Regions from separate parts of the Paraburkholderia sp. PREW-6R genome, predicted to be linked through region 1. Evidence: predicted binding sites of a transcription regulator. Region 1 holds the regulator's gene; the other holds the start of a gene.

Region 1 (3,417 bases):
AATCGAAAGATTGTTGCGCAAGACCGGAATCGAGATCAGCCGTCTCGGGTCGCCGCTGCAGATCGGCGTGGAGCGTGCAGTGGCGCTCAACATTGCGGTGAGCCCCAAAACCCGCACGGCGCTGTTCGGACCGATGGCCGCCGCCGCATAATCGACATGCGGCGGAAATACCGTTGCGCTGGCCGTGCGTGTCGGAACGGGGCGCATCGCCTTTAAGTGCGTGACACGCATGCGGCCCGTGGTGAGGATCGAGCATCGTGCGCGCCGCCGTCGCGCAGGCGGCGCGCACGATGTACGAAGCGTTTGATCTACCTCCACATTCACTAAACCTTTTTCGTCGATCATCCATGCTTGCAGTAACGATTAATCGTCAACACCGGCTTCACCGGCCATGACATTCGATCTTTTTGCCACGCGGAGTCGATATGTACACACGCATTCTCGTAGCGGTCGACGGCAGCCAGACTTCACGCCGTGCGTTCGATGCAGCGCTTGCCCTTGCCAAAGCGCACGGCGCGCAATTGCAACCGTTTTATGTCGTCGAAAATACGCCGATTTATTTCGAAGCACCGGGTTACGATCCATCCGTGCTGCGTAACCGGCTGCTCGAGGAAGGTAAGGAGCTCGGTGCCGAATTCGCCATGGCCATGGCCGGGCAAGGCGTCAAAGGAGAAATGGTCGTCGGCGAAGCGTCGTCGCTCGATGATGTTTCAACGGCCGTGCTGAAAGCCGCCGCCCAGTTCAATGCCGACCTGCTCGTCATGGGCACACACGGCCGGCGCGGCGTCCAGCGGCTTATTCTGGGCAGCGTTGCCGAACGCTGCGTGCGCCAGGCAAGCTTGCCCGTGCTGCTGATTCCGTCCGCGGCAGGCAGTCATCAGTAAGACACGTGAGTCACACGGCGCGACGATTCGCCTGTGTCAAGCAATGCAAAACCCGCACGCGCACAACCTGACCTTGCTCAAGATGCCTAACTGATTGCGCGCGTCGTTTTGTCGCTCAGTCATGCCGGCGACGGGTGGGACAATCAGCCATCACCTTCGATCAATGGCTGCAAACCATGCTCACTCCCAACGCTGTTCCACGCTCCGCCGGCGCCGCCGAGACCGCGCTGCACTCATCGTCGTCGCGTGCCGGGCGCCGCGCGCCGCCGCCGCGAGCAACGGCGCGCACGGCCGCGCGCTGCTCGAACTGTTCGATGCGCCAGCTGTGCATGCCGCAAGGCCTCGCGCCCGATGAACTCTCGAAACTGGAAACGCTGATCTGTTCCGCGCGCAGTGTTCAGCGCGGCGAAGCGCTTTATCGCAGCGGCGACCGCTTCGACAATATCTACGCGGTGCGTTCCGGCTCCTTGAAAACCTTGATGGCGCATCGTGACGGGCGCGAGCAGGTCACCGGTCTGCGTCTCGCTGGCGAAGCGCTCGGCCTCGACGGCATCAGCGAGGACATCCATGCGTGCAGCGCGGTGGCGCTGGAAGACAGCACCGTATGCATCGTGCCGTATATCGCGTTGAAATCGCTGTGTCGTGAAATCAGCTCCATGCAGGAGCGTTTGCACAAATTGCTCGGCGAACAGATTGTCCGCGAGGCCGCGCAGATGATGGTGCTCGGCTCACTGTCGGCGGATGAGCGGGTCGCCGCATTTCTGCTCGACGTGTCGGAGCGCAACGGTCAGCGCGGTTATTCGTCAGCGGAATTCAACCTGCGCATGACACGTGAGGACATGGGCAGCTACCTCGGCATGACGCTCGAAACCGTGAGCCGCACCCTGTCAAGATTTCAAAAGCGCGGGCTAATCGATACACAGGGCAAACATATCCGTATTGTCGATCTGGACGGGTTACGCCAGGTGTAAGCAGGATTCCGGTACGTGGCGTGCGCCGCCACGGTTCCGGCTGCACACCTCCCCACACGTTTTTTGCCTTGGCATGGCTCCTGCGAGCAGGTAGAGTTTCAGGTCCGTCCCCCGCAAGGAGACCCGGCGAAATGAATCGTGATCCCGCTCCGCATCACCCGCTAGTCCAGCGTCTGATCGACGCGCGTCAAGTCACCGACGCCCTGTTTGCCATTGTCAAACCGGAATTCCTCTACGAACGGCCGATCCGTGAGCGCCACCGGATCGTGTTCTATATCGGCCACCTCGAAGCGTTCGAACGCAATCTGTTCGACCAGCGTCTGGTTGATCTGCCGGCGTTTGATCCGCACCTCGACCAGCTGTTCGCTTTCGGCATCGATCCCGTCGACGGTGGCTTCCCTACCGACCAACCGGCCGACTGGCCGTCGCTCGACGCCGTTCGCGAATATGCGTCGCGCGCGCGCGAGCAGATCGATCGCGAACTGGATGCGCTGGCGGATTCCGCACGGCTCGCGAGCAGCGAAGACGCGCTCGTCAGCGAGCAGTTGCTGAACGTCGCGATCGAGCATCGGCTGATGCATGCTGAAACGCTCGCGTACATGCTGCATCAACTGCCAATCGAGCAGAAGGTGACCCATCTTCGCGAGCCCGTGAGAACGCGAGCGGAACCGCGCGCCGCGCTCTCGTCAATGGTCAGCGTGCCCGCGGGCAGTGCGGTGCTCGGCATGCCGCGCGACAGCGGCCGCTTCGGTTGGGACAACGAGTTCGGCGAATTGCGCGTGGAAGTGCCTGCGTTCGAGATCGACCGTCACATGGTAACGAACGGGGCGTTTTGCGAATTCATCGAGGCTGGCGGTTATCACGAGCCGAAGTGGTGGTCGGAAAAAGATTGGGCGTGGAAGGAAGCCGAGCAGATCGGCCATCCTGCCGGCTGGACCAGGCACGAGGTGCCGGGCGAACAAGCCAGTTGGACGCTGCGCACGATGTTCGACGAAGTGCCGCTGCCGCTCGACTGGCCGGTCTACGTCAGTCATGCCGAAGCGAGCGCCTACGCGCGGTGGGCCGGCAAGTCGTTGCCCACCGAGGCGCAATGGCAGCGCGCAGCGCACGGCGCGCCGCATGCGGCGTCGGGCAATTTCGATTTTCGAAGCTGGGATCCGCATCCGGTCGACGAGCATCCGGACAACGTCAGCACGTTCGGCGTGGAAGGGCAGTTCGGCAATGGTTGGGAGTGGACATCGACCGTATTCGACGCGTTGCCGGCGTTCGAAGCGTTTCCGTTCTATCCCGGTTATTCAGCGAATTTCTTCGACGGCCAGCATTACGTGATTAAAGGCGGCTCGGCTCGCACCGCACGCTGCATGCTGCGGCCGGAATTCCGCAACTGGTTCCAGCCGCATTACCAGTATGTGTATGCGGGATTCCGGTGCGTGAAGAATTGAGATGAGCGGAGTAGCGGGATCCGCGACGGCTCGTGTGCGCTCGAAACGGTACAGGCATTAACAGAGCACACTTGCCGCGAGCAGTCGCGCGCTCTAGCCACTTAATCCATGGAGCGGCCG
Region 2 (3,417 bases), on a different replicon from region 1:
GCTTGCCACGACTGGCCGCGGCGTGCTCGCTCACCTGTCGTACTACGAGCCGATGTACATTGCCGTAGGCCGCAACGGCGACACGAATGCACGGCTGCAACTGAGCTTTAAATACCGCATCCGCATTCCGGACGATCTGCGCTCGAAGTCGCTGCTCGACAACCTGTACTTCGCGTACACGCAAACGTCGATCTGGGATCTTTCCGCCGACTCGCGGCCGTTTCGCGATACCACCTACAGCCCCCAGCTGTTCTATTACGTGCCGGACACCGGCTGGCACAGCTCGTGGTTCACGCGCATGGGTTTCGCAGCGGGCGTGAGTCACGAGTCGAACGGCAAGGCTGGCGACGACTCGCGCAGTATCAACATGCCGTTCATCCGGCCGACGTGGGAATTCGGCGACCTGACGGCGAACCATCTGACCGTGTCGCCGAAAATCTATTACTACCTGGGTACGAGCAACAACCCGGATATCGCCGACTATCGCGGTTATGTCGATCTGCTCGTGAAGTATGGAAGCCCTGACGGCTGGCAGCTTGCCACCACGGTGCGCAAGGGCACGAAGCACTGGTACGGCAGCGTCGACACGCAGTTCACTTACCCGCTTGCGAAACTGCTCGGCAGCGCGTGGGGCGGCTATGTGTGGGTCGGCTATTTCAACGGGTACGGGGAGGACCTGCTCGATTACAACAACCGTCAACACTGGATTGCGCGAGTCGGGTACAGCATTGCGCGGTGATTGAGCGGACAACTTGCGCGAATGCGCGGCGCACGCTGCCAGCCGTGCATCGATCACGGCCAACGGGTCCGTCACGGCGAACCTTGCGGCCGGCATCGGTTAACATAGCGGAACTCTGCTTCTGCGCTCAAGGTTTCCGATGGCTTCGAATCTCCACGATCTTCCCGACAGCCCGTGCATCGGCGTCTGTTCCACGCTTTTCGACGACATCTGCAAAGGCTGCGGCCGCACCGCAGCCGAAGTGTCCAACTGGGTGTTCCTCAGCGACGAGGAAAAGCGCGCGGTCTGGACGCGCATCGAGCAGGACGGCACCGCGATGCGCTTCAAAAACGACAAGCTGTAACCGGCGGCTCACAGCACTAGAACCGCATACCCACACCTAGCCCGACCACCACCGGGTCGATACTCAGGCGGCCTAACGCCTCGCCGCCGAGCGATGCATCGGTGTGCATCCAGATCTTCTTGATGTCCGCGTTGACGAACAGCGACTTCGTCACCTGCACGTCGACGCCGGCCTGCAACGCCGGCCCAAAGCTGTGATTCGTGATCGAAATCGGCGCGCCGCCGGCGTTCAGACCGTTGTTGTAGAAGAGCGTGTAGTTCAATCCCGCGCCCACATACGGACGAATCCGCCCTGCATGGTTGAAGTGATACTGGAGCAATAGGGTGGGCGGCAACACGTTGACCCCGCCGAGACTGCCGAGGCTCGACGTCAGCTGATGACGCGACGTGCCGAGAATCAGCTCGACGCCGAGGTAGTCGCGAATCATGTAGGTGAAATCCAGCTCGGGCACGATCGCGTTATTCACATCGACGTTCAACGCCGACAGGGAATGCGTCGTCCCCACATCCGGCATGATGCTGATGGCCCGCAGACGCACGAGCACATCGCCCGCGTGAATGCCGTTCATCGAGTCATTGCTGGTGGCGGTGGTGCCGGTGCTGCCTGCGCCATCGCCCGCGTCTGCGGCATGCGCGAGCGGCGCGAGCGTGCCCGCGACTAACAGACTGGCCGAAATCACCGTGGTCCGGATGCGGCTGCCGAATGAGTGCTTCATGTGCTCCCCGAGCGTGTTGTACGTGCGGGGATTGTCGAAGCAATCACGGGTCCGCACGTTGACCCGCGTCAACCCAGCGAATACACCAGGCGACCTGCGACAGCCGGTCGCGTCGTGTTCGTTGGCAGCCAGTCGATCAGATCATGGACGCTCGACGAATTCGAGTGCCAGCACAAGCGCCAACACATTCGACAATGGTAGGACGGGCGTGTTGTAGCACGTCGTCTTTCTCAAGAATCTTCGTTTCTAGCGATGCGGAGCGCAGGAGTCAGGGTCTTTTCAGGCCGCGTGCCGGCGGCCGCGCGCCATGAAAAAAGCCCGCTTCAAGGAAGCGGGCTTGGTGTGCGACGCGTGGAAACTGGAATCGGCGACGCGCTTACTGCACGCCCTGGCTCGCCAGGAAATCCTCGTAATTCCCGCCGAAGTCGTTCAACGTACCATCCGTTTTCACTTCGATGATCCGGTTCGCGAGGCCGCTCACGAACTCACGGTCGTGCGACACGAAAATCAGCGTGCCTTCGAATTTGTCCAGCGCGATCTGCAGCGATTCGATCGACTCCATGTCCATGTGATTGGTCGGCTCGTCCATCAGCAGCACGTTGTGGCGGCCCAGCATCAGCTTGCCCCAGATCATGCGGCCCTTCTCACCGCCGGAAAGCACCTTGACCGATTTGCGGATGTCGTCGGCATTAAAAAGCAGACGGCCGAGCGTGCCACGCACCATCTGTTCGTCGTCCCCTTCCTGGCGATAGCCGTCGATCCAGTCCATCAGCGTGACGTCGTCAGGAAACTCTTCATACGTGTCCTGCGGCATATAGCCGATGTTCGCATTTTCGGCCCACTTCACCGTGCCGTGATTGAGCTGCAGCTTGCCGAGCAGCGAGCGCAACAGCGTCGTCTTGCCTGCGCCGTTCTCGCCGATGATTGCGATACGCTCGCCCGGTTGCACGCTGATGCTGAAGTTAGTAAAGATCGGCCGCTCGTACTTCTTCGAAATGCTGTCGGCCACCACGGCAATGTTGTGCAGCTTCTTTTCGAACTCGAAGCGGATGAACGGGTTCTGACGCGACGACGGCTTGAATTCCTCGATCTTGATCTTGTCGATCATCTTCAACCGGCTGGTGGCCTGGCGCGCTTTCGACTTGTTGGCCGAGAAGCGGCGCACGAAGTCCTGCAGGTCGGCGACACGTTCCTTGGCCTTTGCATTGGCGGCCTGCTGACGCTCGCGCGCCTGCGTGCTGGCGAGCATGTAGTCGTCGTAATTGCCCGGGTACACCTTCAGCGTGCCGTAGTCCATGTCGGCCATGTGCGTGCACACCTGGTTCAGGAAGTGTCGATCGTGCGAGATGATGATCATCGTCGAGTTGTACTGGTTGAGCATGTCTTCCAGCCAGCGGATCGAGTTGATGTCCAGGTTGTTGGTCGGCTCGTCCAGCAGCAGCACGTCCGGCTTCGAAAACAGCGCCTGTGCGAGCAACACGCGCAATTTCCAGCCCGGCGCGACGTTGCTCATCGGGCCGTTGTGATCCTCGATTGCAATGCCGATGCCCAGCAGCAGCTCGCCCGCGCGCGCTTCCGCCGTGTAACCGTCGTACTCGGCGAATTTCGCTTCGAGTTCGG

What was found. The regulator FNR, encoded in region 1, switches genes on or off when oxygen is low (the NO sensors DNR and NnrR bind a similar motif). The targets are predictions, from matches to a motif close to TTGATNNNNATCAA.
Region 2: a site for FNR is predicted at 1,856-1,869, ahead of AAGS40_RS08015 (OmpW family outer membrane protein). Genes of this name have one in related genera too.

The regions. Positions count from the first base shown of each region.
Region 1 is NZ_CP155074.1:303,417-306,833, reverse strand. Features, by position in the region: gene AAGS40_RS16675 (acyl-homoserine-lactone synthase) at 1-151, shown strand, start outside; gene AAGS40_RS16670 (universal stress protein) at 426-884, shown strand; gene fnr (fumarate/nitrate reduction transcriptional regulator Fnr) at 1,061-1,855, shown strand; gene AAGS40_RS16660 (SUMF1/EgtB/PvdO family nonheme iron enzyme) at 1,987-3,297, shown strand.
Region 2 is NZ_CP155073.1:1,854,955-1,858,371, forward strand. Features, by position in the region: gene AAGS40_RS08005 (phospholipase A) at 1-739, shown strand, start outside; gene AAGS40_RS08010 (DUF1289 domain-containing protein) at 879-1,082, shown strand; gene AAGS40_RS08015 (OmpW family outer membrane protein) at 1,099-1,797, opposite strand; gene AAGS40_RS08020 (ABC-F family ATPase) at 2,174-3,417, opposite strand, start outside.